DNA from 2 places in the [Clostridium] hylemonae DSM 15053 genome. Region 2 is predicted to be linked to the other one. Evidence: riboswitches for the same ligand, from Rfam matches in the RefSeq annotation. Region 2 holds a riboswitch; the other holds the start of a gene.
What was found. Region 2 has a riboswitch for thiamine pyrophosphate ahead of thiS (sulfur carrier protein ThiS). Riboswitches for the same ligand answer to the same signal wherever they lie in the genome.
Positions count from the first base shown of each region.

Region 1: it holds a riboswitch for thiamine pyrophosphate, as region 2 does, so the genes downstream of both, thiT (energy-coupled thiamine transporter ThiT) here and thiS (sulfur carrier protein ThiS) in region 2, are expected to answer to the same signal.

Region 1 covers NZ_CP036524.1:1,356,587-1,372,872, reverse strand. Annotated here, with positions in the region: gene gltB (glutamate synthase large subunit) at 1-2,669, opposite strand, end outside; gene LAJLEIBI_RS06340 (P-II family nitrogen regulator) at 3,014-3,352, shown strand; gene LAJLEIBI_RS06335 (ammonium transporter) at 3,389-4,639, shown strand; gene LAJLEIBI_RS06330 (CPBP family intramembrane glutamic endopeptidase) at 4,803-5,744, opposite strand; TPP riboswitch at 5,925-6,030, shown strand; gene thiT (energy-coupled thiamine transporter ThiT) at 6,027-6,593, shown strand; gene LAJLEIBI_RS19500 (GNAT family N-acetyltransferase) at 6,602-7,006, shown strand; gene LAJLEIBI_RS06315 (2-keto-3-deoxygluconate permease) at 7,026-7,991, opposite strand; gene LAJLEIBI_RS06310 (four-carbon acid sugar kinase family protein) at 8,007-9,353, opposite strand; gene pdxA (4-hydroxythreonine-4-phosphate dehydrogenase PdxA) at 9,366-10,385, opposite strand; gene LAJLEIBI_RS18045 (hypothetical protein) at 10,703-10,840, opposite strand; gene LAJLEIBI_RS06300 (helix-turn-helix domain-containing protein) at 10,856-11,443, opposite strand; gene LAJLEIBI_RS06295 (winged helix-turn-helix domain-containing protein) at 11,864-12,076, opposite strand; gene LAJLEIBI_RS06290 (methyltransferase family protein) at 12,168-12,776, opposite strand; gene LAJLEIBI_RS19905 (DUF3781 domain-containing protein) at 12,963-13,370, shown strand; gene LAJLEIBI_RS06280 (DeoR/GlpR family DNA-binding transcription regulator) at 13,375-14,142, opposite strand; gene LAJLEIBI_RS06275 (helix-turn-helix domain-containing protein) at 14,314-14,868, shown strand; gene LAJLEIBI_RS06270 (prolyl-tRNA synthetase associated domain-containing protein) at 14,885-15,376, shown strand; gene LAJLEIBI_RS06265 (hypothetical protein) at 15,453-16,244, opposite strand.
Region 2 covers NZ_CP036524.1:223,553-239,838, forward strand. Annotated here, with positions in the region: gene LAJLEIBI_RS01005 (Na+/H+ antiporter NhaC family protein) at 1-105, opposite strand, end outside; gene LAJLEIBI_RS01010 (alanine dehydrogenase) at 152-1,321, opposite strand; gene ppdK (pyruvate, phosphate dikinase) at 1,604-4,234, shown strand; gene LAJLEIBI_RS18645 (hypothetical protein) at 4,955-5,089, shown strand; gene LAJLEIBI_RS01020 (phosphatase PAP2 family protein) at 5,280-6,008, shown strand; gene LAJLEIBI_RS01025 (lysylphosphatidylglycerol synthase transmembrane domain-containing protein) at 5,992-7,026, shown strand; gene LAJLEIBI_RS01030 (CDP-alcohol phosphatidyltransferase family protein) at 7,048-7,716, shown strand; gene LAJLEIBI_RS01035 (phosphatidylserine decarboxylase) at 7,730-8,611, shown strand; TPP riboswitch at 8,670-8,777, shown strand; gene thiS (sulfur carrier protein ThiS) at 9,100-9,297, shown strand; gene thiF (sulfur carrier protein ThiS adenylyltransferase ThiF) at 9,301-9,933, shown strand; gene LAJLEIBI_RS01050 (thiazole synthase) at 9,943-10,725, shown strand; gene thiH (2-iminoacetate synthase ThiH) at 10,742-11,959, shown strand; gene LAJLEIBI_RS01060 (thiamine phosphate synthase) at 11,974-12,558, shown strand; gene cysK (cysteine synthase A) at 12,638-13,564, shown strand; gene LAJLEIBI_RS01070 (arsenate reductase family protein) at 13,594-13,947, shown strand; gene LAJLEIBI_RS01075 (metal-dependent transcriptional regulator) at 14,039-14,458, opposite strand; gene LAJLEIBI_RS01080 (FeoA family protein) at 14,569-14,808, shown strand; gene feoB (ferrous iron transport protein B) at 14,817-16,286, shown strand, end outside.

The sequences.
Region 1 (16,286 bases), 1.1 Mb from region 2:
GCCAGTGTCTCATGCGCTTCTTTCGATATGGAACCGTATGACATGGCGCCTGTTTTAAATCTCTTAACAATATCTTCTATGCTTTCTACTTCCTCTATCGGAATTCCTTTTTCCGGATAATTGAATGCAAGCTGGCCTCTCAGACTGACAGCTTCCTGCTCTTTGTTTATAAGTTTTGCATACTCTCTGAACAGCTCATAATCTCCCCTTCTTGTGGACTGCTGCAGCAGATGTATCGTACGGGGATTATACAGATGCCTTTCTCCGCCGCTCCTGGCCTTGTGCTGTCCTATACTGTCCAGCGTAAGTTCTGCCTCCAGCCCGAGCGGATCAAAAGCCTCCGAGTGACGCGCCATATAGTCTCCGGCTATCTCCTCCATGCCGATCCCCCCGATCCGGCTCACGGTATCGGTAAAATACTGGCGGATAAAGTCTTCTTTCAGTCCAAGCGCCTCAAATATTTTAGCGCCCTGGTAAGACTGTATGGTGGAAATGCCCATCTTGGAAGCGATCTTTACAATGCCGTGTATGACCGCCTCATTGTAATCATCTACTGCCGCGTAATAATCTTTCTGGAGCATGTCAGTGTCTATGAGCTGCCGGATCGTTTCATGTGCAAGATATGGGTTGACGGCACAGGCCCCGTATCCGAGCAGCGCGGCAAAATGATGTACTTCTCTTGGTTCTCCCGTCTCTACTATAATAGCCACTGACGTCCGCTTTTTTGTCCGCACAAGATGCTGCTGCAAACCGGACACTGCCAAAAGAGACGGCATGGCCACATGGTACTCATCCACGCCCCGGTCTGACAGAACGAGTATATTCGCCCCTTCCCGGATCGCCCGGTCCACCTCGATGAACAGATAGTCTATGGCTTTTTCAAGACCGGAATTTTTATAGTATACAATAGGTATCTCAGCCGCCTTGAAACCGTCTGCTTTTATGTTCTTTATTTTCAGCAGGTCTGTGTTGGTGAGAATCGGATTATTGACCTTGAGCATTCTGCAGTTTTGTGCGCTTTCCTTCAGAAGGTTCCCGTCTCTTCCGATATATACCGTCGTGGATGTCACGATCTCCTCCCGGATCGCGTCAATAGGAGGATTGGTGACCTGTGCGAACAGCTGTTTAAAATAGGCAAACAGATTCTGATGCCTGCCGGACAGCACTGCCAGTGGTATGTCGGCCCCCATTGCCGCCGTTTGTTCTATCCCGTTCCTGGCCATATTCAGTATAGAAGTCTTTACTTCTTCATAGGAATATCCGAAAGCTTTCTGAAGCTTTTTGCACTCCTCGCCTGTGTATGACGGTACCTTTTCATTTGGGATCTTCAGGTCTTTCAGCTTTATAAGGTTACTGTCCAGCCACTCGCCGTAAGGCTGGCGGCCGGCATACATTTCTTTCAGTTCCTCATCGTCTATAAGTTTTCCTGCCGCGGTATCTACAAGCAGCATCTTGCCGGGATGCAGCCGCTCCTTGAGCACGATCCCGGACGGCTCTATGCCAAGTACGCCTACTTCCGACGACAGGATCAGACGGTCGTCGGAAGTAATGTAATACCTGGACGGTCTCAGCCCGTTCCGGTCAAGGACCGCTCCCATGCAGTCGCCGTCGCTGAACAGGATGGAGGCAGGACCGTCCCACGGCTCCATCATTGTCGCATAATATTGATAAAAATCTCTTTTCTTCCGGGAGATATCTTTCGTATTTGCCCACGGTTCGGGAATGGATATCATAACAGCCAGGGGAAGTTCCATCCCGCTCATAACCATAAATTCCACCGCGTTATCGAGCATTGCGGAATCCGAACCTGCGCTGCTCACCGCCGGCAGCACTTTATGCAGCTCGCCTTTCAGGCATTCGGACTCCATATTTTCTTCCCTCGCGCGCATTTTGTCAACATTGCCCCGGATCGTGTTGATCTCTCCGTTATGTACGATAAACCTGTTCGGATGTGCCCGCTCCCAGCTTGGGTTCGTGTTTGTACTGAACCGCGAGTGCACAAGTGCGATCGCAGATTCGTAATCCGGGCACTGCAGGTCTGTAAAGAAAGAACGGAGCTGTCCTACGAGAAACATTCCTTTATATGCGATCGTCCGGCTGGAAAGAGACGCCACATATGTATCGTCGCTGCTCTGTTCAAAGACACGGCGCACTACATACAGGCGCCGGTCAAAATCAATGCCTTTTTCTGTTCTGTCCGGCCGTTCTATGAATGCCTGCATAATACACGGCATACATGCTCTTGCCCGGGTGCCGAGCACTTCCTCTTTTACAGGGACTTCTCTCCAGCCGAGGAACTTCATCCCTTCTTTCTGAACGATCACTTCAAAAATATTTTTCGCCTGATTTCGCTTCAGCTCATCCTGCGGGAAGAAGAACATCCCCACACCATAGTCTCTCTCGGAACGTAAAAAGATGCCGAGAGGTTTACAGACTCTGGAGAAAAACTTGTGGGAAATCTGTAATAAGATTCCAACTCCGTCACCTGTCTTACCTTCGGCATCTTTGCCTGCTCTATGTTCTAAATTTTCTACGATCTTCAGGGCATCCGCCACTGTCTCATGGCTTTTGCGGCCTTTGATATCGACGACTGCACCGATGCCACAGTTGTCGTGTTCAAACTCCGGCCTGTACAATCCATACTGCCGCTGCTCTATTTGTTTGTCCATATAATAATCCCTTTCCTCCTGATCTGTTAAACTTTTTTCATACTATACAATATTTTCGTCTGTTTGTAAACACGGGATTTCATGGATATTTTGTCTAATACATAAAAATAATCACAACATTTTTTTCAATCTTATAGTTTTTATGGACAGTTTTGATGAAATATTAAATTTTCATTAAAATAGTATTTACAAATATTTCCACCCGTGTATAATAAGACACATCAAAAAACGAGGGCGTTTTCCATTGCGGAAAGCGCTCTTTTTTGTATCCGTCTGTCCCATCATCTGAGTTGTATCTAAAGGAAATAACGGGCAGACAAATTATAAAAAAGGAGGCAACTGCTATGAAAAAACTGGAAATCATTATCCAGCCGGAGAAGCTGGAAGACTTGAAAGCTATTCTGGATGAGAATAATGTAAACGGCTTAATGATCAGCAACATCATGGGTTACGGCAATCAGAAAGGCCATAAAAAAGTATACCGGGGCGCAGAATATAATGTTAATCTGCTGCCCAAGGTAAAAGTCGAGACTGTAGTTGAGGCTGATGCCGCACAGGAACTCATCAATATAATTATAGATGAGATCCGGACCGGTACTTACGGCGACGGCAAGATTTTCATGTATGAGGTTGAAGATGCCGTGCGTATCCGCACAGGAGAACGCGGTTCAGACGCTCTATAAAACATACTTTTTGTATCGACATAAGGAGGTAGTATTATGGATTTAGCAACATTAATGGAAAATGGGATGGATACCGCCCAGGCATCCGGCCTGCTGTTGAATGTAATGTGGACCATGGTCGGCGCGGTACTTGTATACTTTATGCAGGCAGGTTTTGCAATGTGTGAGGCGGGTTTCACACGGGCCAAGAATTCAGGCAACATTCTAATGAAGAACATGCTAGACTTCGTGCTTGGAAGTTTATTCTTCTTTATCTTCGGCTTCGCCATTATGCACGGTACAGACTGGAATGGCATTATAGGCATCAAAGGATTTTTTAATCCCGCGTCCCTGGCAGATGCCGATGGAATGATAAATGGACTTCCTGTCGGAGTGTTCATGATATTCCACACTGTATTTTGCGCAACTGCTGCAACGATCGTATCCGGCTCCATGGCAGAGAGGACAAAGTTCGCAGCTTATCTTGCATACAGTGCAGCGATCAGTATTATTATATATCCTGTTTCCGGTCACTGGATCTGGGGCGGAGGATTCCTGTCCCAGATGGGCTTTCATGATTTTGCGGGCTCTACTGCAGTACATATGGTAGGCGGGCTCTGCGCTCTGGTCGGCGCTAAGATTCTAGGGCCCCGTATTGGCAAATACACTAAAGACGGTAAGGCCAGGGCTATTCCCGGACATAACCTGCCTATCGCTGCCCTGGGCGTATTCATTTTATGGTTCTGCTGGTTCGGGTTCAACTGCGGCTCTACAACAGCCGCATCCACAAGCCTTGGTGATATTGCCATGACAACAAATCTCGCCGCCGCTGCCGCAACATTGATGGCCATGTGCGTAACATGGCTCCGTTATGGAAAGCCAGACGTGTCCATGACCTTCAACGGCGCTTTGGCCGGGCTGGTGGCGATCACTGCCGGCTGTGATGTAGTCAGCAGTTGGGAAGCGATTATTATAGGCCTTGTTGCCGGTCTGGTCGTAGTGTTCTCTATAGAAATCTTCGACCAGAAAATAAAAATTGATGACCCGGTAGGTGCTGTCAGTGTCCACGGTATCTGCGGTGCGCTCGGAACCATTCTCACAGGGGTCTTCGGAGAAGGCTGCAGTCTGGGGACACAGATAACAGGTGTAGCCAGCGTAGCCGCATACGTCCTTGTAATGGCATTTGTCATCTTTACCATCATCAACAAAACCATCGGGCTGCGCGTCAGCCGCGAGGAAGAAACAGAAGGCCTGGATGTACACGAACATGGCTCCAGTGCCTACGCCGATTTCAACTTCCGTTTATAAAAGCAACTCCTTAAAATAGCACAGAAAAATAAATGCCTGGAATTTTCTCCATCTCGTTGAAACGCACGTATGAGTTCGTATACAGCTATGCAGCTTATATTCCAACATTTTTTAGATGATCGTGCCCTGGAAAAAAACATGATAAACTTAAGAATCTGACAGCTTACACAGCTGCCAGATTCTCATTTTCCCCCGGTTTATTCGGATAATCGGGTCTCTCTTCTATTCTCTGGATAAATACAAACATCGTCGCCGCCACTGCCGCACATACAACTGTGACGATCCCTATCCTCATAATATCTGCCGACAGCCACTCCAGAAGCTCGTACTTCGTGGCCAGCACCGAGAAAATGTTCATGACGACATGAGCCGCTGCGGGCGCTTTTATCGAACCATACTTCTCATAAATATAAGCCAGCATCATTCCAAGCACAAAGCTGTAGATCATCTGCACTAAATTCACGTGCAGGATGGAAAATACAACGGATGAGTATATGGCGGCCTGCATATAGCCCCCTCTCGCTCTCAGGCGCTTAAACATAAGCCCGCGGAATACGAGTTCCTCACAGACTGGAATGAGAACGCCAAGGCAGATGATCTGTATGAGAAGCGGCGGCGTGTAGAGCACCTCCATCGTCTCCTCATAAGAGCTGCTCAGAGCGGACACTCCACTGATAGCGATCAGGTTGTTCAGTCCCCAGCACATGGCAACTGACATTACGAGCACAGCGCCATATTTCCATACCGGCGCCTTTTTGTTCGGCAGGATTCCGGATACCCGTTCCCTCACCCTGTCTCTGTGAAAGAGCACGATCATGACCGGTATCGTGATGAATGCAGCCGCCCCTTCGATCACGGTCTGCCACTTCATCAATTCCTCCAGTATGGCATTATACAGATTCATCATCTGGTCCTGATTCTCCATCGCTTTCATAGCTGTGTCATAATGCGCAGACATATATAAGAAAGAACACACCATAGCACCGGCCATCATCGTGGCAAAAGCAATTCCCCACTTGATGAGCAGCGGGCCCCACAGATGCATGAACCGCTTTCCGCCGCTCTCCGGGGGTACAGGCGGTGTTACATTTTGCTGTTGTTCCATAATAAACCTCACTTTCTTTCAATCACTCCCTCTATTCTACTTCTCATTAACCCAACATGCAATTAAAAAAGTATAAATTCTTTGAAACAATTCAAAGGGGTCAGACCCCTATGGCCATAGGGGTCTGACCCCTTTCGTACAACCCCCGTACTTGACACATTCTTATTTTCTGACTATTATAGTATTTGAACGGGGCGCCGAAACGGCTGAGATGTGCATGTCTTCGCACAGACCCTTATAACTTGATCCGGATAATGCCGGCGTAAGGAAGGAGAATTTAATATGTCAAAATCAAGTGTCAAAACAAGCACTTCTTCAGGTGCTGTCACAAAGAAACTCGTTTTTTCTGCAGTTGGAATCGCACTCGCAATGGTGACTTCTTACATTAAAGTATGGGAGATGCCCATGGGCGGTTCTGTCACATTATTATCCATGTTGTTCATCTGTCTTATCGGATACTGGTATGGGCCGAAGTATGGTATTCTGACCGGGGTTGCCTATGGCATACTTCAGTTTGTTGTAGATCCGTACATGCTCTCGATCCAGCAGGTAGTGCTCGATTATCCGCTTGCTTTCGGGGCGCTCGGATTGTCCGGTTTCTTTTCCGAACGGAAATATGGTCTGCAGGCCGGCTACATAGTGGGTGTCATCGGGCGGTTCATCTGTTCTCTTCTGTCCGGGGTCATCTTTTTTGCATCCTATGCACCGGAAGGAATGAATCCGTGGGCCTATTCCGCACTCTATCAGGGGTCCTACCTCGGCGCGGAGGCTGTGATCACACTTGTGATCGTATCGCTTCCGCCGGTCACTAAAGCATTGAAATATGTCAAAACGCAGACGAACGTGTAACAGGCAGGATGGATACAAGGATGAATATAAAACAAGAAATATATCCGCATTACTCTCCTAAAGGCGCAGTGGAATATTTTCTTGCACATCACAATGAGGCTAATATTATCAAGGATATTAAAGAGAACCAAGTTTTTCTTTGCTTTGACCTAAAGCGCAATGCCGTAGGTACAGTTACGATAAGGGAGAATGAAATATGCAGATTATTTGTTCTGCCCTCCCGCCAGGGTAACGGATATGGTACGGAATTGCTTGATCATGCAGAAAAAATAATCTCACATCAGTATTCAAAGATCATACTTTCCTCCTCACTGCCGGCAAAAAAATATATCAATACAGACGTGTATTCAAACAGCCGTGACTTAAAACTGTCACGGCTGTTTATTTTTTGTGAATCCACAATATGCAATTAACTATGTAAATACAGAGCGTTTAGTCAAATTTCTGACCCGGGAGCGGCATCTTCGGACAGCCAAACCTCTTAGCCCACCAGCTCGTTATAAATGGCGTTACAATGCAGGTCACCACTACCGATGCCGCGACCTGGACCGTAGCTGTCGCAACGTACGGCTCCCACGATGTGTCGATGAGCGCTACCGCCGCTGGAACCGCCACTGCATTGCCAGCAGTTGTGGCCACTGCCCATGCGGCATACCCGGGCCGCCTGCTGATGAACTTGTCAAAGACGAGAATAAACCCGCCGCCGACAAATACGGTGATAAGACCAAGCAGAATTCCAGGAAATCCCCCTTTGATTATACTCGTCAGATCGATCCCGGCACCGAGCGCAAAGCCTATCAGAGGAATGATCGCGGTTCCCATCGGAGCAAACAGTTCCCGCATCCCTTTGTCTATGTTACCGATCAGCATACCAAGAACGATCGGTATAATAGCTGCCAGCAGTGACATGAATGGGATATTTGCAAGACCGGAGGCTCCAAGCGCCACAAGTGTAAAGAACGGCCCGTCATTCAGCGCAAGCAGCGGAAAGCATCCGCAGTCAGCCTGGTCACCGTAATTTCCCATCAAAGTCAGGTAAACACTGCCGTTACTGTTCGTGACCGCACTGATAACAGCCAGCGTCGTAAGTCCAAAGACGCCTTCCATTCCCCATATCTTTCCGATTATGATTCCAAGCAGCGCTCCTACGGCAAACTTGGCCAGCAGGAGCACCCCTCCCCTTTTCAGTACCTTCGGCATGTCTTTCACCTGCAGGGCAGTTCCCATACAGAACAGCTGTGCCCCCAGCAGCGTAGATGTGCCCGCGCTTGAAAAAAGTGCGGTCGTAAGTCCCCCTATCTGGAGTGCATCCGGAAACAATGTGTTAATCAGACTTCCCAGCAGCAGCGGAATCACCATCATGCCTGCCGGAACTTTTTTTAAAAAATTTAGTATCATAATTATCCTCCTCATCTACTTCGATGCTTCTAACAACAGTCTCTCTACAATATCGATCCCTATATCCTCATAACCGCAGAAGCCGCCCTTTACCACTATCGGCAGTCCCTCATACGCTCCCATGATCCTTCCCACGTCGACCTGTGCCACAATATTATCGAGCGCCTGGATACATTCCACGCCGATCGTGCGGCAGACACTTTCCATCGTATCACCTCCGGTCAGCAAAAGGCCCGCGATCCGTTCCTTTCCCGCATATTCCAGTACACGTTTTGTAATTTCAGCCAGACCCCTGTTGATCAACGCAGAACTTGTTCCCGGCCTGTAGCCGCGCTTTCTGTCCTCTTCCTCCAGGTTCACCACCGTTCCATGCAGTGCTGTCTCAACAATGACCGCTCTCGTTCTATTTTGCTGCTCTAACAGACCAGTCACTTCACACACAGCCCTGCCTGTTTCCTTCTCCGCGTCACTTCCGCCTTCGAGCAGAGACAGTGGTGAGACACTGACCTTCTTATATTCACTGCCGTGCGCGCAAAGTACATCTATCTGCTTCTCTGTGGCAGGATTGGCGCTTCCTACGATAAACAGGGCAGTCTTTGTACCGTCAGGTTCCGCGCCGTCTGACAGGGCCGGTTTTTCTTCCCCTATGACGCCTCTGTGATACGCAAGCTTCATTGTAAATGCCCCCGGATCCACTGCCAATATGTTCCACCCAAGCTGCACACACGCTTTAGCTATAATGTCCAGATGATCCATTGTTATGGCATCCACAATGATAATCCTGTTTTTCTGTTCTTTCGATGCCGCCAGCTTTTTCTTGAGCGAATCTACGCCGCTCAGGACGTCCCTCAGGCAGATGAAGTCCACCTGATTCTTTGACTGCCCTCTTATCAATTCAGGAACATAGCATTCCCTCACCGGTGTCTTCACATCTTTTGCGACAGGAGTCTCTGTCAGTATCACCCCGTCTATGATTGAAAATCCGCCTACGCAGACCCGCCTTGACTGGGGCATTGCCGTTACCATAACCGCTGTCGTATCCGGCCCGAGGCAATCCAGCATGGCGTCAATTTCATATCCGATGCCGCCGCGGAGTGTTGTGTCTATTTTTTTAGAATAATAACGGATCCCCATCTGCTTCAGCTCTTCCGTCACCTCTTTTACTGCCCGGTAAGCCTCCCGGGGCGGCATATGTCTGCTGTTGCTGCTCACATACACAGCATCCAGTCTTTCAGAATCTTTAAAATTTTTAACCGCATCCGCATCAAAAAACAGACCTGTCTTTGCCTGCGACCTGGCCACCAGCACCCCCGCGCTTGCCGTGCCTGTAAAATCATCCGTTACAGCACCTATAACTGCCATCTTGATTCCTCCCTACTTTTTTGCGTTATGCTTGGCCACCGCATATTTTACCGTCGTTCTGATCGCCGCATCCATGCTCGTGTTCGCAGCGATCCCTTTTCCTGCAATATCGAAGGCTGTACCGTGGTCCACAGAACATCTGATAAACGGAAGTCCGAGTGTGACAGAGACTGAACGCTCCAGATCCAGCGTTTTACACGGCATATGTCCCTGGTCGTGATACAATGCAAGAATCGCGTCAAATTCTCCTTTTTTCCCCCTGCAAAACAGTGTATCCGGAGGAATCGGCCCGGCCACATTGATCCCTTCTTCTACAGCTTCCTCTATGGCGGGGCATATGTACTTCAGCTCCTCATCCCCGAAAAGTCCTCCCTCGCCACAGTGCGGGTTCAGTCCAGCCACTGCTATAAGAGGCCGGTTTAATCCAAGCTTTTTAAGCTCCGTATCCATACGCTCAATGTCATTTAGCACATGTTCTTTTGTCACGTAATCAATTGCGGCCCTCAAAGAAATATGGCGGCTTAGATGAAACACCCGCATTTTAAAGCAGTCAAACATCGTAAGCACATACGGCGCCTTTGTGCCGTCCTGATAGAGTTCCGTGTGTCCGGCCTGGCTGACTCCCACCATTTTGATAGCAACCTTGTTGATCGGCGCAGTCGTCACAGCGTCGATCCTGCCCGCCATTGCGAGCTCGATCGATTTATCAACAGCATCAATGGCGATCTGTCCCGCAAGCCTCTGTTCTTTACCCCATTCCAGCTCTGTAATATCATAATTCCCGGTTTCCAGAACATTTATGACACCGTGCCGGTATTGCGCGTCTTCCGGCCTTTCTACTGCCGCCAGTCTGAGCCCGCTCTCACCTATCGCAGTTCCTGCCCGCTCAAGTACATTAACGCTTCCGATCACGAGCGGACGGCATATCTCATACAAGGCTTTTTCTTTCAATGCCTTAATAATGATTTCAGGGCCAATGCCAGCCGGATCTCCGATCGTGATCCCTATAACAGGTTTAAATTTCTGATTCATAATTACTTTCCTTTCAATTGAAATACAATTAATTATTTTCATGTTGTAATTATATCTTTTCTTTCAATCGAAATCAATATAATTATCGATTAATAACTAACAAATATCAATTGATAATTTTATGCATTTTTTACAATGTTGTGATCTTAGTACACAGGCATACATATTAACCAGCGTCCTTTTTTCATAAAAGCGGTCACTCCTTACGACAGACCACTCACATAAGTTATTTGAAAAATTTGTAAAAGCTCCTAAATACTGCTCCTTTCCGGGCATGAAAAAAGCAGCCAGTCCTAAGACTAACTGCCTGATCAGCATTAAAAAGTAATATTTTGTTCTTTCTTTTCTTCTTTCTCTTTTTCTTTTTTCTTTCTCTCCCACCATGTACCTGCCAATGAACAGCTTCCGCCCATAGCTATTAAAGCTATCATTATAATCCAAAATTCTAATCCCATAATTATACTTCCTCCCTAAAATAATAAATGTTGACAAACAAATATTACGATCAAACCTACAACAAGTGCTATTATACTTGCCAAAAGTGCAAGTATTATTTTTTGATAATTTCTTTTTCCTATTTCTTGTTGTGCTTCATCGTGAGTTAATTGCTTTCCATCAATGAATGCCAGAATTTCTTTATAAGTTTGAATATCATGCTTCTTTTTAAAACTTTCAATCTTGCCTGCTGTATATAGTGTTACGGCAAACAGGCATAACCAAATAACAATTCCGGCATACCCATCAATAATAGCTAAAGGATAGGCACTTACAGTTATGGCTGTCAATTCAGCCAGAAAAACAACGCTCATCATATTAAACTTTTTAATTGCAGCTTTTTCTACTATTTCTCTCATCTCCTTTATATCTTCTTTTATAAAACTATCTAAAGATACATTGAAGACATTGGATAGTATAATTAAACTTTTAACATCAGGACAGCTTTTATTTGTTTCCCAGTTTGAGACTGTCTGTCTTGAAACAAATATTTTAAGAGCCAGTTCTTCTTGTGAAATCTTTTGTTGTTCTCTTAATTTTTTAATTCGTAATCCAATATCCATCTTATATCTTCTCCTTTATTGTATTGTATATGAATGTATATTTTTTGTCTGTCAAAAGTCTTTGACATTGCCTTTTAATGGTAAAATTACTGTATGATATTAAATATAAGCCAGCTTAATCATTATAACAGGTACAAATTATATACTGTATAAGGATTGCGCGCAAATGCCATTATGCTGCTTTTTTGCTATCCCTATGGTACATTGTTCTGTGGCCTTGTAAACAAAAAAAGAAACACCGTTTCTATCATTAGGGGCGTAAATAACTGAAAGAGACCGACACATGAAAAAAACCCGCGCAAAACATAGTGTTTGTACGGGCGAAGGTTTTTGCGTATTCAGTTGTTGTATTGAATGTTTGTTTAAATTTAAAATAAGAAAGCCAATTATCGCTTAAACACAAGGTTTATTAACCATAACCTACGGTTTTTCTTCGTTGAATTTATAGCCGACACCCCAGACGGTCAGTATGTATTGCGGGCTATCTGGGAACGGCTCTATCTTCTTTCTTAGTTTTCGTATGAAAGATGTCAGATCGCTACCCTCTGGCGCATTGTTAAAGCCCCATATACTCTCATATAGCTGTTCCTTGGTAAAGACTAACCCCTTATGGCAAAAGAGAAAATATAGCAGGTCAAAAAGGGTCTATGGTGAAATCATATTTTTGTTCAGAAATCAAATGATATAATCAATACTTTCCCATTTTACCACCTGACTTTTTAGTTTAATATATCTTTGGAAATAGTTTCTTAGTGTGTCGTTTATAATTACAGTATTCTTCTTTAAAATGGTTAAGTAATACCTTTTCCTCTATTCTAATCCGAATATGGTAACATATCATACAGCTAATAAATACAAAGATAGTTGCATATATATTTTTAAACGCTAGTGAAATACCTAATAAACTTAGTATACTTCCTGTATAAGCTGGGTGTCGTATATATTTATATAGACCTGTTTTTATTAGTTGTTGTGAGTTTTTTGTTTGAACATCCAATGTAAAATTTCTTTTTAATGATAGAACCGCACCTACTCGAATGACAATACCAATATAAATAATACATATACCTATAAAGGAAAATATGGGCGGAAACATAGTATCTTTAATATCGGAGGGCACTTGCTTGCTCACTAAAATAAGACTTATGAAAATGCAGAAGAAAGAGTTTATATATAATAGCCATTTTGTTCCTTTATCTGTATCAAATCCTTTCTTTTCTTTCTTTTGATATGTGTATATGAAAATGAATAACTCAGAAAGAATTAAAATTACAAATCCCAAATTAAAAATATAATAAGTAATCAAGTTACTAAACTTTGTTGGATCACCCACAATTCTTACTCCTTTTTGCAGTGACGTAGTATACTATTAATCTCAGTAGCCTGTCTCTTTGTTATATATAAAAACAAAAAGGCTGCCTTGGCACGCTTCATCAAAATATGATATTCTATATACGATCAGAATTGTACTGAGGATATCAAATGTACTAACAATATATGGCAGATCAAAAACATGCGTATGGCTTCAGCATCATGTTCTGTTACCGCCTGTGACTCGGCAAAAAGAGACGGACAGACACAGTTGTCTGATCCCGCTCTTCCTGCCGCTTCACGACGCTTAATCATCTTTATTCTGCTGCGCATTATTTTCAGAGAAAATAAGGAGATTTTTTTAATGTATACAACTAATGAATTACTTTCAAACCTGGACAAATTACATACGACAGATTTAGGAGCCGTGCGGATCAAGAAAAATCTTTCTTTAGACACGGATGAAGTTATAGAATGGTGCAAACTGAGTATAAAGCAACCCGATGCCTCCGTCACAAGGAGCGGAAAAAACTGGTATGTCAGAGTAAATGGCTGCATTCTTACGATCCATGCTCACAGTTACACTGTTATCACCGCACACAAAATAAAAAAATGAACTTTTATACAAGATCCATCTCTATGTTCAGCTTCCTGGCGAGAGCAACCTTTTCTTTTGAGACGCCGTCATCGGTGATGATCCGGCTCACATCATCCATCGTACATACCGTGAACAGATTGCCGCTGCCGAATTTGGAGCTGTCCGCTATGACGTATGTCTCATCCGCCGCTCGGATCATCTCACGTTTTACCTCCATCTGCGGCGCCCCCATAGAAGTGAGGCCGATATTCAGATTAATCCCGTTCACGCCGACAAAAGCCTTGTCAACGTGGAACTGCTTAACTCCACCGGCAGTGATATTATCAAGCGCGGACGGCGGATTGGCCATCACATATCCCCCCACCATGAACAGCTCCACATGTCTGGCAGATGACAGTTCAGCAGCACAGTACAGAGAATTTGTCACGACAGTCATCTGCTTTTCCTCATGTTCCTTTATATGTTTAGCAAGATAACAGCCCGTGGTGGAATCATCTATAATAATGGATTCCTTGTTGCCTATATATTCATAGGCACGCACGGCTATACGATGCTTTTCCCTGCTGTTGAGATAAAACTCTCCCGGATTGAACTGCACAGACAGCCCTTCCTCTTTCCTGACCGCCCCGCCGTACGTCTTTTTCAGAACTCCCTGCTGATCGAGCCTGCGGATATCATTCCTTATCGTCACCTCTGAGCAGCCGAGCCGTCCGCTCAGGTCGGCCACCTTTACCTGCCCCTTTTCCTGAACTTCTTCTATAATAATTTCCAGTCTCTCACTTACCTTCATACCTGATCATTCCTTCACGATTATTCCGTCTTTATCAATATATCTTAATTCTAACACAGGGCAATTTTACTGTCTATTATGAAATTAATCATAACCTGTCTTTACTTTTTTTCTGGTTTGCAATATAATAGAAAAAAATTCTATATACTGGAATATGAGGGAGGGATTCATTTGGAAGATTTAAACCAGCTGATCGCAGATAACTTAAAAGAAATTCGCAGATCCAAGGCGCTGAGCCTTGAACAGACATCTTCCCTCACGTCCATCAGCAAAAGCATGCTGAGCCAGCTGGAACGGGGTGAGGTAAACCCTACCATTTCCACTGTATACAAACTTTCTCTCGGCCTGAAAGTACCGGTGACTGCGTTTACCGCACCGAAGCCGACACCGTTTTCCCAGACGAGCAAAGCCGAAGTCTCTCCCCTTGTCAGTGATGACGGCCGCTACCGGCTCTATCCGGTCTTCAGCTTCCGGGACGGACAGGACTTTGAGATCTTTGACTTTGAATTCGACGAAGGCGGGCAGATGGCAGGCAACAGGCAGATGGCAGGCACACGGGAATTTATCACTGTGTACAGCGGACAGCTGACACTTATATTCAAGGACAGGGAATATGTGTTGGAAGCAGGCGATTCTGCCGCTTACAACGCCTTTGACGACTACATTTACAAAAATACAGGAAAAGGAATGATAACTGCATGCATCGTCGTGCACTATCCGAATTAAGAAAGGAGAAAGAGACATGGAAAATCAAAAGCAACGCGTATACGACGCACTGAACAAGCTGAACATCAAGTATGAAGTGGTGGAACATGAACCGGTACACACGATGGAGGATATGGACCGTCTTGGGCTTCCTGCCAAAGGAACGCTCTGCAAGAACCTGTTTCTGCGCGACGCTAAAGGTAAACGCCACTTTCTCGTAACATGTGATGAGAAAAAGACCGTCGACCTGAAATCACTCGGACGGGCCCTTGGCGCAGGCAACTTAAGCTTTGCCTCCGAAGAGCGGCTGGAACAGTATCTTGGACTTAAGCAGGGCAGTGTCTCCCCGTTCGGGCTTATGAACGACACCGACCATGCGGTGGAATTCTTTATCGATAAAGATCTCGGACGATGCAAGAGCCTCGGAATCCACCCGCTGGAAAACACAGCGACTGTGTTCCTCTCTTTCAAAGACTTGGATAAGTTCCTCTGGGATCTGGATGTGGATGTCATGAAAATTAAATTATAACCGTGTATCATACAAGGGACAGACTGGCCTCCCGGGCCGTCTGTCCCTTTTTATCCCTTGATGATACTATGCGCGCTTAAACTACCAGCTTTCCGGCTTTTCCGAGCACCTGGCCTCTCGTTCCGCCGGCATCGGTCCATCTCAGATGGGTTCCCGTCACATGGCCGGAGGCAGCCACACCATACTTTCCGTGATAGTGATTCCCTGCGTCGTTTCTGAGCAATTCTCGGGCTCTATCATTGAACTGATCCATGTTTACAGCAGATATATCAATACGTTCCCGCCCGGCTGCAGTTGTCACTGCTTCCCCGATATTTCCTTTAACTGTAAAATTGCCCAGATTAACGTTGGCCGCTGCATAGGCGGCCTGCAGTTCCTGTTTAAAATGTTCGATATAGGAAGTCCCTTGCTGATTCTGGAATCTCTGCCCTGTATCGCATCCGTCTAAATATATTTCACCGCTGTAATTTGCCGGTAGAATATTGTTGAATTGAAGTAGCAGCGCCAGCTCTCCGGCTCTGTAACCACCAAATTCACCTTCCAGGACAGCGCTTTCCGGCGGTTCTCCATGACTTACCAGAATAAGGGACTCTGCGGGCGCTATCCCTTGCAGATTCTGGATGCCTGCATGTACGGCTGCGGAACCTTTGGACGGGATGAAACCGATATTTTTTGGGGCAAAAGCAGCGTCCCTGGGCCTTACCCGCTTTCTGGCATCAATGTTCTGTGCATTTGTCATCAGATTTGCATCAAGAGGCGTTACCGTATGTGGCACAGCGGCAGAAACCGTAAAGTCCTGTATCGTGTATGTTTTCAGCCTCTGTATCGGCTGAGATGTTCTTTGCTTTTTGCTGTCGTATCTATACATTCTCCTCACCTCTTTGTAAGGATACCACATTTTTTATTCTTC
Region 2 (16,286 bases):
CAGCGTTCCGGTGATACACGCGATGGCAAGTGATATAACTGTGTTTCTCGTTGCGAAAGACAATACGATAGCAAGTATTGCCGGTATGATTGAAATAAATCCCATTGTTTCCATATAGAATTAAAATCCCCCTTCTCTTTAGTTCCTTCTATTACGTTAACTTTATAAAATTATCCGACCGGCTGACTGTGGCAGGCGGCGCAAAGTCCAGTTCTCTGCCGGCGATTCCCAGGATTTCCTCCGGACGTATCCACGGGCGGTTCTGCAGCGCGCTCGTCTCCTCGTGTGTCAGATACCCTTTATAGGTGGTCAGGCTTCTTCTGAGATAGCCGTCTCTTGCGCAGGCCTCTGCCACGCCGTTATTCAGTATGCTGCGGAAATGCGGCAGTACGGATGCGGCGTAGGCTACAGAAGTAGAGTTGGCGATCGCTCCCGGGATGTTGCTCACGCAGTAGTGGACAACACCTTCCTCCACATAACGCGGATTCTCATGCGTCGTCTCATGGAAGGTCTCGAGCGCGCCCTGTTCGTCATTGCTGATATCAACGATGACAGATCCCGGTTCCATCGAGCGTACCATTTCCCTCGTGATAAGATACTCCGTGCTGCCCTTCGGCCATTTTACACAGTTGAGCACCATATCCACAGAAGGCAGAAGCGCTTTGATATTTTCACGGCTTGAGATGACCGTATCAATACTCTGCCTGTATTCGTTCTGGAGGCGGCGCAGCGTTCCGATGCTGATGTCCGCCACGGTCACCCAGGCGCCGAGCGCGTGCAGTACGCTGAGGGCAGCCTGCCCAACTGTTCCCCCGCCTAAGATAAGTACCTTCATGCCAAGCGCGCCGCCAAGGCCGCTGACAAACTTACCTTTGCCTCCGTTGATCGTGAGCATGGATTCCAGTCCCATAAGGGCGCCCTGTTTGCCGGCGGCCTCGCAGTTGGGAGACCCGAACCGATGTGAGTCCTCCGCGGTGAACGCGATGACCTTCTTCTTAAGCAGCGCCTGCACCTCCTCCGGATGTGCGGCCGGATGGATACATGTAAAGACGATCTGGTTTTCCCGGAGAAGTCCGTATTCGGAAGGTTCAAACTCTTTTACTTTGGCGATAAAGTCACAGCTTTTATAGATCTCCTCTGCGGTATCTGTCAGGACAGCCCCTTCAACGGCATATTTTTCATCCGGAAAGCCCGCTTTCGCTCCGGCGCCTTTCTGGACATAGACCCGGTGACCGTCCGCGGCCAGTCCTGCCACTTCCACAGGAGTAGCGATGACCCGGTTCTCACCCGTCTTGATATCTTTTAATATTCCTACGTTCATATCCTTTTCCTCTCAATTTCTCTGTTAAATGCTGCAGGCCTCTGCCTGTCTTTTACGTTTTATGCAAATTATGCAGAAATGCTTTTATATTATACATGATTTATTCTCTTGCTGCAACAAAAAGTGACATGATAAATGCCGTTTCCGGCAATTGTGAATGGGAGTGCCAAAGGCCCCTGTTTTTTTGATTTCTTAGGGTTTAAGGGGTTGACGAACCCTGTCAAAAACAGTACAATATTATGTGCGACTTAGAAAGTAAAATTAGTTTAGGAGGTCATGAAAATGGCAAAATGGGTTTATATGTTTACAGAAGGTAACGCGACCATGAGGAACCTTCTGGGTGGAAAAGGCTCTAATCTTGCTGAGATGACAAATTTAGGTCTTCCAGTGCCACAGGGCTTTACGATCACAACAGAAGCTTGTACCCAGTACTATGAGGACGGGGAAAAGATCAATGACGAAATCATGGCACAGATCATGGAATCCATCACGAAGATGGAAGAGATTACAGGCAAGAAATTCGGAGACAAAGAGAATCCGCTTCTCGTATCAGTACGTTCAGGAGCAAGAGCTTCCATGCCAGGTATGATGGACACGATCCTCAACCTTGGTCTTAACGAAGAAGTTGTTGAAGTACTGGCTAATAAATCAGGAAACCCGCGTTGGGCATGGGACTGCTACAGAAGATTCATCCAGATGTACTCTGACGTAGTTATGGAAGTTGGTAAGAAATACTTTGAAGAGCTTATCGACAAGATGAAAGAGGAAAAAGGCGTTACTCAGGACGTTGACCTCACAGCAGAAGATTTACAGGTGCTTGCTGAGCAGTTCAAAGATGAATACAAAGAAAAAATCGGACAGGACTTCCCGACAGACCCGAAGGAGCAGCTGATGGGAGCCATCAAAGCTGTATTCCGTTCATGGGACAACCCAAGAGCCAACGTATACCGTCGTGACAACGATATCCCTTACTCATGGGGAACAGCTGTCAACGTACAGATGATGGCTTTCGGTAACATGGGTGATACATCAGGAACAGGTGTTGCATTTACACGTGATCCGGCTACAGGCGAGAAGAAGCTCATGGGCGAGTTCCTTATGAACGCACAGGGCGAGGACGTTGTTGCCGGTGTACGTACACCTCAGAAGATCGACCAGTTACAGGAAGTTATGCCGGAAGTATACGACCAGTTCGTTGGAATCTGCCATAAGCTTGAAGACCACTATAGAGATATGCAGGACATGGAGTTCACTATCGAAGATAAGAAACTCTACATGCTGCAGACACGTAACGGTAAGAGGACAGCTCAGGCTGCTCTGAAGATCGCCTGCGACCTTGTTGACGAAGGCATGATCACAGAAGAAAAAGCCGTTGCCATGATCGACCCGAGAAACTTAGATACATTACTTCATCCTCAGTTTGACGCTGCTGCGATCAAGGCTGCGACACCGATCGGCAAAGCACTCGGCGCGTCTCCAGGAGCTGCATGCGGTAAAGTTGTATTTACAGCCGACGATGCGAAGAACTGGGCTGCAAGAGGAGAGAAAGTGATCCTTGTCCGCCTTGAGACATCTCCGGAAGATATTGAAGGTATGAAGGCTGCGCAGGGTATCCTGACAGTCCGCGGCGGTATGACATCACACGCAGCCGTTGTTGCGCGTGGAATGGGTACATGCTGTGTATCCGGATGCGGCGATATCGCTATGGATGAGGCAAACAAGAAATTTACACTGGCAGGAAAAGAGTTCCACGAAGGAGATGCGCTCTCCCTTGACGGTTCTACAGGTAACATCTACGATGGCCTGATTCCTACAGTTGACGCTACGATCGCAGGTGAATTCGGAAGGATCATGGGATGGGCTGACAAGTACAGAACAATGAAGGTTCGTACCAATGCCGACACACCTGGAGATGCAAGAAAAGCACGCGAGCTCGGAGCAGAAGGTATCGGACTGTGCCGTACAGAGCATATGTTCTTTGAAGGCGACAGGATCGATGCATTCCGTGAGATGATCTGTTCCGACACAGTAGAAGAAAGAGAAGCAGCGCTTGAGAAGATCCTTCCGGTACAGCAGGGAGACTTTGAAGGACTGTTTGAAGCACTGGAAGGAAATCCGGTCACGATCCGTTTCTTAGACCCGCCGCTTCATGAGTTCGTTCCGACAGAGGAAGAAGACATCAAGAAACTTGCGGACGCTCAGGGCAAAACAGTAGATCAGATCAAGACGATCATCGATTCTCTCCATGAGTTCAACCCGATGATGGGACACCGTGGATGCCGTCTTGCAGTTACCTATCCGGAGATTGCAAAGATGCAGACAAAAGCGGTTATCCGCGCAGCGATCAATGTACAGAAAGCACACGCTGACTGGAGCGTTTGCCCGGAGATCATGATTCCGCTGATCGGCGATATCAAAGAATTCAAATATGTTAAGAAGATCGTTGTTGAGACAGCAGACGCAGAAATCGCTGCAGCAGGAAGCGACCTCAAGTACGAAGTTGGTACGATGATCGAGATTCCTAGAGCTTGCCTGACAGCAGACGATATTGCAAAAGAAGCTGACTTCTTCTGCTTCGGTACAAACGACCTGACACAGATGACATTCGGATTCTCACGTGATGATGCAGGTAAGTTCCTCGATGCATATTATGACGCTAAGATCTTTGAGAACGATCCGTTTGCCAAACTGGATCAGACAGGCGTCGGCCAGCTTATGGAAATGGCTATTGCCAAAGGAAGACCGGCAAATGATAAACTTCATGTCGGTATCTGCGGCGAGCACGGCGGAGACCCATCTTCTGTAGAATTCTGCAACAAGTTAGGCCTCAACTATGTATCCTGCTCACCATTCCGTGTGCCGATCGCAAGATTAGCGGCAGCACAGGCAGCTATCACAGCCAAGAATGCATAGTCAATAGAATAAGAATCATATTGAAAGCCGTCAGTTCTTTTTATTAAGGAGCTGGCGGCTTTTTTGTGGCAAAAATAATTAACTGTTCATTCTGTAATAATGGTATAATTGAGTAGATATCATTCAGAATTATGAAGGGGAGGGCTGTCTGGGTAATAAGTATTAAGACAGAGGCATAACGTATATGGGTTGATAGATGAGAGAAGTGCTGTATATGAGATTCCGAGTCTGTAGTGCGAATGTGAAGTGAACATAAAATTCCCGGGAGATTCGCACCAAAAAAGTTGCACAAAACAATCAGGCGTATTAGACTATAAGATAAATATGATTATATATCTAAAGAAATTCGTAGTATAGTACAAAAAGCTTTGTCTTTTTGTGCTGGAATTTAGATATATTTGCGTCGTTCCCCTTGTGGGAACGTGGATTGAAACGACATAGGGTACGTCCATAGTGATAAATATTACTCGTTCCCCTTGTGGGAACGTGGATTGAAACATCAAACCAGCCGTTGAAGATATGATACAGCCGCAGTCGTTCCCCTTGTGGGAACGTGGATTGAAACAACTCCGAACACTTCTACGCGAACCACTTTTTCGTCGTTCCCCTTGTGGGAACGTGGATTGAAACGTGTTTTTGAATATGGAGGAGATCACCACTCTTTGTCGTTCCCCTTGTGGGAACGAGGATTTAAAACTTTTAGCAGTCAACCACGCGTTAATGAATGACTGTTGTTCTCCTTGTGGGTGTCTGCTTCTCATTGTAGATGAAGATTCACGGCCTCCGGTGACAGTGACAGGCAAGGCGGAGGAGCAGATGATCCGTTATGAGGATCTACAGAAAATGGAGGGATAACAGGACATATGATAAGTGTATGTGCTCTCCATCCGTAAGGGTGGAGAGCTTTTTTCTACCAGCATTTTGGGAGGCTGTTTTATAAAAAATAAAGAAATTATTAGGATTTCCTAAAGAAGCGGGAATAAAGAGTGCAATTTTTCAGAAGTCTGCTATAATGTTCAGTAGGCTGTGATAAAGGAGAAATGGAATGGGAACCAGATGCAGAATAAAAAATCCAATACTGCCTAAATATGCCATATTTCCGCTGCTTGCCTGTGTGACGGTAAACTTTATGGCATACAACGGGACAGAAGTGCTGACCAGGTCGTGGAAACACTATGACCTGACACTTCCTTTTGACGGGATGGTTCCTGTCATACCGTGGTTTGTGGTGATTTATCTGGGCTGTTATCTGTTCTGGATTGCCAACTATATTCTGATAGCAAGGCAGGGAAAAGAGCACTGTTACCGCTTTGTGACAGCGGATATGATGTCGCGGATCGTCTGTGCGGTCATATTTCTGCTGCTTCCGACGACGAATGTAAGACCAGAGCTGGCCGGTGACGGACTCTGGGTAATGCTGCTTCGGATGATATATGAGATAGACCGTCCGACCAGACTTTTTCCTTCGTTTCACTGTCTGGTGAGCTGGTTTTGCTATATCGGCATACGCGGACAGAAGAATGTTCCGAAAGCATACCGGATGTTTTCCTGTCTGTTTGCGATTTTGATCTGTGTATCGACCCAGGTGACAAAGCAGCATTATATTGTAGATGCGGTCGGAGGGATCCTCGTGGCGGAAGGCACGTACTGGATCGCGTTTCACACAGAGTTATACCGTACTCCAAAGAACTTATTTGACAGACTGTACCGTCTGTGTTTTGAAAGAAGGAGAAGACCTGTAGAAAAGAGGGGGAACTGTGGGGAGCAAGAATAAGAAAATAGCAAATATGGTATTTCTCCTTGTAGTATTTGCGCTGACATTGTACAGTGTGTTTAAAGGCGAGGATCTGCGCGCCGTCCTGCGGGCCATTATCACGGTCAATCCGTGGTATCTGCTTCCTGGGATCGCCGGCGTCATCATCTTTATATGGGGAGAATCCATTATCATACATTACATGTTCGGGACTCTGAAGATACGCACGAAAAGATGGACTTGTTTCCTCTATTCCTGCGTGGGATTTTTTTTCAGTGCGATAACGCCGTCCGCAAGCGGAGGGCAGCCGATGCAGATTTATTACATGCGGAAGAATAAAATTCCGGTTCCGGTCTCGACATTGGTTTTAATGATTGTTACAATAACATATAAGTCGGTGCTTGTCGCGATCGGACTGTTTGTGGCATTTTTCCAAAGAGGTTTTGTGCACCGGTATCTGGAGGGGATCCTTCCAATCTTCTATCTTGGAGTCGCGCTGAATGTACTGTGCTGTATCGCCATGTCCATACTGGCGTTCCACCCGGCGCTGGCAAAGTGGATCATGATGAAATTCCTAAAGATACTGGAACGTATTCACATATTAAAGCACAAGCCGGAACGCACACGGCGTCTGGCGGAGTCCATGGACCAGTACAATGCTACGGCACTGTATCTGCGCACCCACGGAAGAGTGATAGTAAATGTGCTTATCATCACATTTCTGCAGCGCTTTGCCTTGTTCTTTGTCACGTGGTTCGTATACAAGGCATTCGGCCTGAACGGGGCGCATATCTATGATGTAGTCATGCTTCAGGCAGTTGTGTCGGTGTCGGTTGATATGCTGCCGCTGCCGGGAGGAATGGGAATCAGTGAAAATCTGTTCCTGATCATCTTTAAAGGCATATTTACAGCCGGGCTTCTGCTGCCCGGAATGGTTTTAAGCAGGGGGATCGCTTATTATGTACAGCTTCTGCTCAGCGCGGGCATGACTTTGTTCGCTCATCTTACGATCGGGCAGAAAGCGGCAGATAAAATATGAGTAAAGGAAAGAGAGAGTAAAATGATAGGAATCTATAATTATACGGTAGTGCTGACTTATGTGAGTCTTGCATCATCTGTATTCGGAATGACACAGGCAATCCACGGAAGATTTAAGACTGCCATCTTATGTCTGGCCATATCTGGTTTATGTGATATGTTTGACGGTAAGATCGCGCGGACGAAAAAGGACAGAACGGACGATGAGAAGGCATTTGGCATACAGATCGATTCTCTCTGCGACGTCGTCTGTTTCGGCGCGTTCCCGGCGCTGATATGTTACCTGCTCGGTGTGCGAGGCCCCATCGGCATTGCCATTATTATACTGTACTGTATAAACTCAGTGATCCGTCTCGCCTATTTTAATGTGATGGAGGCGAAAAACGCCCTCGTGACGGAAAGCGGAGAGAAGTATTACAGAGGACTGCCGATAACATCCATGGCGATCGTGCTTCCTCTTGTGTTTATGGTTCAGTTTTTTGTGCCGGACTGGGTGTTCCGCATCTGCCTGCACCTTGCGCTTTTGATCGTAGGTATATTGTTTATAGGCAACTTTAAGCTGAGAAAGCCGAAGAACGGCACGCTGGCGGTTCTCGTGGCAGTGGTGGGCGCCGCTGTGCTCATAATGATCATTTTCACGAATTACCGTATCAGCTTCCACACAGGCTGGCCGTGGTTCTGCAGAAGATGAAAGTGAGTATGACATGAAATATATTGACAGAGAAGGCAAAGTTACGTCGGACGACTCTGGCCAGGACAGACTGCTCAGGTGGATGTATACGCACCGCGCCGGGAGAGCTGCCCTAAGACTGCTTGTACGTCCCGGAATTTCAAGGGCCGGAGGATGGCTTCTGGAGAGAAACTGGTCGAGATGTCTCATAAAACCGTTTGTGAAACACAACGATATAGATTTGTCCTGCTTCAGAAAGCAGAAGTTCACATCTTACAATGATTTTTTTACAAGGCAGATAAAATCGGAATTCCGTCCCATGGAAGGCGGTCCTGATACACTTGTCAGCCCGTGCGACGGGAAACTGAGCGTGTATCCTGTCTTACATAACAGAGACGGGGCAGGTGAATTCTGCATTAAGAATACGAAGTATACGGTAGAATCTCTTCTGCGCTCCGCACATCTGGCAAAGCGTTATGAAGGCGGGTATGCCTGTGTATTCCGGCTGACAGTAGACGATTACCACAGATACTGCTATATAGACGACGGAGAAAAATCAGAGAACCGGACCATACCGGGGATCTTCCACACGGTCAATCCTGCGGCGAATGACGTGATCCCGATCTATAAAGAAAATACGAGAGAATATTCCCTGCTCAAGAGCCGGCATTTTAAGACCGTGCTCATGATGGAGGTGGGAGCCCTGATGGTGGGGCGCATCACGAATTATCACGGCGCCTGCAAGGTGAAGCGCGGACAGGAAAAGGGGCGGTTTGAGTTCGGAGGTTCCACGGTCATTCTATTGTTCCAGAAAGGGGCCGCCGACTTGGATAAACGTCTCATCGACAACACGGCAAAAGGCTTTGAGACGATCGTAAAGATGGGAGAGCGGATAGGAGCGGCTCCTGTCTGTTAGTGCGTACATTATCATCCGGTATTGACACAATGCGCCGGATGCCTTATATTTATAGATGTAAATTGAATAGGGGAGCTTATTAGATAGGCTGAGAGGAAGTTGTAAACTTCGACCCATATACCTGATTTGGATAATGCCAACGTAGGAACGTACAGCTAGTTTGTTTACGGGAAATGCTCAGGCATTTCCCGTTTTCCATTTCAAACCATCGAGAGTGGACGAGAGTTCATGAAGGGGTGCACCACCGCGGGTGTATTTCTTTCATGAACTCTTTTTTATTATATAGGCAGGTTCGTAGAACTTTCCTATATAACAAAAAAACCTCCGGGGAATGCACGCAATGTGCAGAGGAAAGCTGCTTCGCAGCCGCACATTGGCGCGCAAAGTGTACAAGTCTCTCATGAGTGAGGGACATGGGCAGGTGAAATGGACTTGTCTACTTTATTTATACGGCAATTATCTGAGGGGGACAGAAAGGAGGCGGTCATATGATGAAGGTCAACGGCAGAGAGCAGGAATATGTTCCGGGTACTTCTGTGGAGCTTCTGCTCAGACAGATGGAGTATCCGGAACAAAAAGTAGCGGTCGAGCGCAACGGGGAGGTCGTTCCCCGGAAACAATATGCACAGACGGTACTTGAAGACGGTGATACGATCGAAGTTGTGAGCTTTGTAGGAGGAGGTTAGTGTATGATCACGGAGGAAGAGATCCAGCGGGCGCTGGCAGAACGCCACTCCCCGGAGGTCCGGAAAAAGCTTGCCGGCGCCCGTGTCGCGGTCGCCGGTCTCGGAGGGCTCGGGTCCAATGTTGCGTTTGCCCTGGCCAGAATCGGGGTGGGGCATCTGCATCTTATTGATTTTGACAAGGTGGATATTACCAACCTGAACCGGCAGCAGTATTTTATCCGGCATATCGGCATGTACAAGACAAGCGCCCTGACGGAAGAGCTTATGGAGATCAACCCATACCTGGAACTTTGCCCGGAATGCGTCAAAGTGACGGAAGAAAATCTATTGTCTCTGTTTGCACAGGATGACATCGTGTGTGAGGCTTTTGACGACCCGGAGGCGAAGGCGGTGCTTGTCAACGGGATCCTGGAACATTATCCGGACAAGTTTCTTGTATGTGCATCGGGAATGGCAGGCTGGGGAGGCAATGACACCATACGGACGCGGAAGGTGACGGAGCGTTTTTATGTGTGCGGCGACGGGGTGAGTGAGCCGTCATACGGCAGGGGGCTGATGGCTCCGCGGGCCGCGCTGTGCGCTGCGCATCAGGCAAATTTGATCACGCAGTATATTATTGAAGGACAGATAGAATAGGAGGAAGTTATGATGGAACATACGACAGAGGATACATTTACACTTGGAGGACATACATTCACGTCACGCTTTATTCTCGGTTCAGGCAAATATTCCCTGGACCTTATCAAAGCAGCGGTGGAGCATGCCGGCGCGCAGATCATCACGCTGGCGCTGCGCCGGGCTGACGAGGGAGGGATGGCCAATATACTCGACTACATACCGGAACATGTCACGCTGCTGCCAAATACTTCAGGTGCGAGAAATGCGGAAGAAGCCGTGCGTATAGCCCGGCTCTCCAGAGAACTGGGCTGCGGTGACTTTGTGAAGGTGGAGGTGATCCGCGATTCCAAATATCTGCTGCCGGACAATTATGAGACAGTGAAGGCGACGGAGATATTGGCCAGAGAAGGATTTGTCGTCATGCCTTATATGTACCCGGATCTGAATGCCGCCAGGGATATGGCCCGGGCGGGGGCGGCCTGTATCATGCCGCTCGGTTCTCCTATCGGTTCCAACAAAGGGATCTGTACAAGAGACTTTATTCAGATCCTCATCGATGAGATAGATCTTCCGGTCATCGTAGACGCGGGGATCGGAAAGCCGTCTCAGGCGTGTGAGGCGATGGAGATGGGGGCTGCCGCCGTGATGGCCAACACGGCGATCGCAACGGCGGGCGATATTCCTTCCATGGCAGGGGCATTTTGCAAAGCGGTCGAGGCGGGAAGAGCTGCATATCTGTCCGGCATGGGCAGGGTCATGGACAGAGGAGCCAGCGCATCTTCTCCGCTTACGGGCTTTCTGCAGGATTAGAAGGAGGCATATTATTGTGGATGAACAAACATGTGTAAATGAGAGTATCTTGAATGACGATATCAGAGAATGGCAGAAAAAGAACCGGATCGATCATATGTCGTATCTGCCGGGGATGGAGGTTCTTAAGTCTGATGTGGAGGCGCAGGTGACGGCTGCCATGAACTCCTATGACTATACAAAGTATACGGCGGACGATGTACGCCGCGCGCTGGGACATGAGAACCGTTCTCCTGAAGACTTTGCGGCGCTTCTGTCCCCGGCGGCGCTTCCGCTTCTGGAGGAGGTGGCACAGTGCGCGAGGACAGAGACAAGGAAGCATTTCGGCAACAGCGTCAATATGTTTACGCCGGTGTATATTGCCAACTACTGTGAGAACTTCTGTATCTACTGCGGCTTCAACTGTCATAACAAGATCAGGCGCGCCATACTGAGCGCCGAAGAGATAGAAAGAGAGATGGAAGCGGTCGCCCGCAGCGGACTGCGGGAGGCGCTCATACTCACCGGGGAGAGCAGAAAACACTCGGATGTGGAATACATCGCAGGAGCCTGCATGACAGCGCGGAAATATTTTAAAGTCGTCGGTCTGGAAGTCTATCCGATGAATTCGGATGAATATGCTTACCTTCATAAATGTGGCGCAGATTATGTGACGGTGTTTCAGGAGACATACAATTCTGATAAATATGAAAGTCTTCATCTGTCCGGGCACAAACGTATCTTCCCGTACCGGCTGAACGCCCAGGAGCGGGCGCTGAGAGGCGGGATGAGAGGCGTCGGCTTTGCGGCGCTGCTCGGCCTGGACGATTTCCGCAAAGATGCATTCGCCACCGGAATGCACGCATATCTGCTCCAGAGAAAGTATCCCCATGCAGAGATCGCATTTTCCTGTCCGCGGCTCAGACCTATTATCAACAATGACAAGATCGATCCGATGGATGTGCACGAACCGCAGCTGCTGCAGACCGTGTGCGCTTACCGTCTGTTCATGCCGTTTGCAAGCATAACGATATCCACGAGAGAATGTGCCCGCGTGCGGGATCATCTCGTCAATATCGCGGCGACGAAAATCTCTGCGGGGGTTAGCACAGCGATAGGGGAGCATGTGGGGGATACGGAGGCAAAAGGAGACGGACAGTTTGAGATCTCAGATATGCGCTCTGTGGAAGAAGTGTACAACGGCCTGTTGGGGCAGAAGCTGCAGCCGGTGATGCAGGATTATGTATATGTATAGTGGGAGGAAGAACGATGCATGATAATATGGAGATGTCCCGGGGTGGCATCATTGCCGTGACAAACCGCCATCTGTGCCGCCGTCCTTATCTGGAGCAGGTGGAACGCATCTGTTTGAGACATCCGCCGGCTCTGATCGTGCGGGAAAAAGATCTGGCGGAAGAGGCGTATGAACGGCTGATCTGTGAAGTGCGGGACATCTGTGACGCATATGATGTGTTCTGTATTCCCCATACGTATATGGAAGCGGCAGAGCGCCTTCGATCATGTGCGGTACATCTGCCGCTTCCGCTTTTCAGATCATGCCGGGACAGGGCGCTTCGGTTCCGGTGGGCCGGCACTTCCGTGCATTCGGTGCAGGAGGCGCTGGAAGCAGAGGCGCTTGGGGCGGCCTATATGACGGCCGGGCATGTGTTTTCTACAGACTGTAAACGGGGAGTCCTGCCCCGCGGGACCGGATTTCTAAAGGGTGTTTGTGAGGCGGTGAATGTGCCGGTGTATGCTATAGGCGGCATGCAGGGGACAGAGACGTGCGTGAGAGAGATGAGTGCTTTCGGAGCGTCCGGCATCTGTGTCATGTCGGAGTGTATGAGATGGTAGGGACTCCTTTTACTTGTAACATAATCATATTTAGTCTATAGTGTATATATAAGAAGTACATTTAGAAAGGACAAAAGAGATGATTTATGACAATGTATTGGAAGCGGTGGGCGACACGCCGCTCATTCGTCTGAACCGTATGACCGGTCCCGGGGATGCGGAGATACTTGTAAAGTTTGAGGCGGTAAATGTAGGCGGTTCGGTCAAGACGAGAACGGCGCTTAATATGATCGAGACGGCGGAGAAAAAAGGTCTGATCCATAAGGATACGGTCATCGTAGAGCCGACGAGCGGCAACCAGGGCATCGGCCTTGCGCTGATCGGCGCAGTGAAAGGATATAAGACGGTTATCATCATGCCGGACTCCGTCAGTGAAGAGAGAAGGAAGCTGGTTCAGAATTATGGCGCCGAAGTCAGGCTCATCCACGATGCGGGCAATATAGGCGACTGTATCGACGAGTGTCTGCGGACGGCGCTTAAGATGGCGGAGGAAGATCCTGACGTGTACGTGCCGCAGCAGTTTGAAAATGAAGCGAACAGCGCGGCCCACCGGGAGCAGACGGGACAGGAGATTCTGAGGCAGGCAGGTAAGCCGATCCACGGATTCTGCTCCGGGATAGGAACCGGCGGCACCATCACCGGCATAGGTGAGGCGCTGAGAGCGGAGAACCCCGATATGGAGATATGGGCCGTTGAGCCGGAAAATGCAGCCATACTGTCCGGCGGGAAGGTGGGAACACATCTTCAGATGGGAATCGGAGACGGCGTCATTCCAGACATACTGAACCAGAAGATCTATGACGATATCGTGATCGTGACAGATGAAGAAGCGCTGAAGACGGCAAAAGAGCTTGCAGGAAAAGAAGGGCTCATGTGCGGCATCAGCAGCGGTACGAATGTGGCGGCGGCAGTGCGCATGGCAAAGAAGCTCGGCAGAGGAAAGACGGTGGTGACCGTGCTGGCCGATACGGCCGAGCGGTATTTTTCCACCCCGTTGTTTCAATAAAATGAAAAGAAAGTAAAAGGAGATAAGACATGGGTGTACTATTTTTAGAATATCCAAAATGAACGACGTGTAAAAAAGCCAGGAAATGGCTTGAGGATAACGGCGCTGCATTTGAGGCCAGACATATCATTGAAGACAATCCCACGGCAGAAGAGCTGGAAGAGTGGCATAAAAGAAGCGGTCTTTTGCTGAAGCGTTTTTTTAACACAAGCGGGATGAAGTATAAAGAACTTGGATTAAAAGACAGACTTCCCGAGATGAGTGAGAAGGAGCAGTATGAGATTCTCGCCACAGATGGAATGCTCGTCAAGCGTCCGCTCCTTATCGGGGCCGATTTTGCGCTGCCGGGCTTTAAAGAGCAGGAGTGGCAGAAGGTATTATAGTCCGCGGGCGCCCGTTATGAACGGACGCACTGTAAAGAATGGAAAACAGCAGTCCCGGAACCAGACCGTTTGACGGATGGTTTCGGGACTTTTAAGATTCAGGCAGCAGGGGGAGGAGCCGGGCCAGGTTTTCGACGGTTCTTTTATCTATGTAGTGTTCGATTTTTTCCACCTGTTCCAGTTCATTTTCCGTATGGTTCAAAAGGCAGAGAAAGCGATGCAGCACTTCATGGCGGTACAGAAGGTAATTGCCGGCCTCCCGGCCCTTTTGTGTGGCGGTCAGATACCCGTATTTTTCAAACTGGAGGTACCCTTTTTCTTTTAAAGTCCCGACCATCTTGGAGGCGGAGGACGGTTTTACGTGAAGCTGCGCGGAGAGTTCCTGGATCCGCACCACATCTTTTTCAAGGAGCATCCGGCATATCATCTCCAGATAGTCTTCCATAGAGGCGGTCAAGTCGTCATGGCAGTTCAGTTCGTACCCTTTCTGGGTGTAGAAGTTGTGTTCCATTTTATTTCCCCGATCATGAAAATTTGTAACCAAATACCGGTTTTTCTATATTATAGAAGTAGGAAAGAAAGTTTCCTTAGACTAAATTGTATGAGAGGGTGGTGAATTTTATGAACAGGGCCGTATGTCTGAATGATATAGAACCGGGGCAGAGCGCGGTGGTAAAGCAGCTGTTGTCGGACGGGAGCATACGCAGGCGTCTGCTGGATATCGGTCTGGTGGAAGGTACGCTCGTTGAATGTATTGGCCGCAGTCCTGGCGGTGATCCTTCCGCATATCTGATCCGGGGAGCGGTGATCGCTATCCGCTCGGAAGACAGCACACGCATAATGATACGGGAAATGAGGTGATAACATAGATGGGACTGACGATCAGATCAACTGGAAAAGGGGCGGCGGACACAGAGCTTATCATCAGAAAACCGTCGCCAGACGCAAAGGTGGCCGCTCTGGCCGGCAATCCGAATGTGGGAAAAAGTACGGTGTTTAACAATCTCACAGGCATGAACCAGCACACGGGAAACTGGCCCGGCAAGACGGTGACGAATGCCCAGGGCTTCTGTAGTACCGATAAGTATTCTTACGTGCTTGTCGATATCCCGGGCACCTATTCTCTCATGGCGCATTCGGCGGAGGAGGAGATCGCCCGGAATTTCATCTGCTTCGGTGGCGCCGATGAAATAATCGTAGTCTGCGATGCCACGTGCCTGGAGCGGAACCTGAACCTTGTGCTTCAGACGATCGAGATATGCGACGAGGTCATTGTATGTGTGAATCTGATGGACGAGGCAAAAAGAAAGCACATTGCCATTGACATAGAAAAACTGGAACATATACTGGGGGTTCCGGTCGTGGGCGCGGTGGCGCGGGAAAAGAAGAGTCTTGACGGTCTTCTTTTGAGGATGGATGAGATGGCGGACGCTCAGATGAACAGCCGGCAGCCGGTCAAAGTGCACTATCCCGAAGAAATAGAGCAGGCAGCGGAACTCGTCTTGCCGGCCGTGAAAGAAATCCTTGAAAGAAACGGCCGAAAAAGGCCGGCTGCAAAATGGCTGGCTTTAAAGCTGCTGGAAGGCGACACCTCTCTTCTGGAAGAGCTGAACAAAGCGACAGGAACGGATATATGTAAGGAGCCGGCGGTCTCCGGAGCGCTTAATGAGGCGCGCAGACTGCTGGAGAGCAGAGGTGTTGACCCGAATACACTAAAGGATAAGATCGTCTCCACTGTCGTAAAGCAGGCGGAGGATATCGGCAGAGCAGTTGTGCAAAGTAAAGAGCAGGGGTACCGGGGCCTGGACAAAAAGCTGGACAGAATCCTCACGAGCAGGAGAACCGGATATCCCGTCATGATCGCGCTTTTGGCGGCGATCCTATGGCTTACGATCACGGGGGCCAATTATCCTTCCCAGCTTTTGTCCCAGGGGCTGTTCTGGGTGCAGGATAAGCTCATGGAGCTTTTTGTACATATCGGGGCTCCAAAATGGCTGACCGGTATGCTTATTGAAGGTGTATACCGGGTGCTGGCGTGGGTCGTATCTGTCATGCTTCCGCCCATGGCAATCTTTTTTCCTCTGTTTACACTGCTTGAGGACGCGGGATATCTGCCCAGGGTGGCGTACAATCTCGATAAACCGTTTAAAAGGTGTTGTGCCTGCGGCAAACAGGCTCTAAGTATGTGCATGGGATTCGGATGCAATGCGGCCGGAATTGTGGGGTGCCGGATCATTGATTCCCCGAGAGAGCGGCTCATTGCGATGCTCACCAACAATTTTGTACCGTGCAACGGCAGGTTTCCGACGCTCATAGCGCTCATCACGATGTTTTTTATC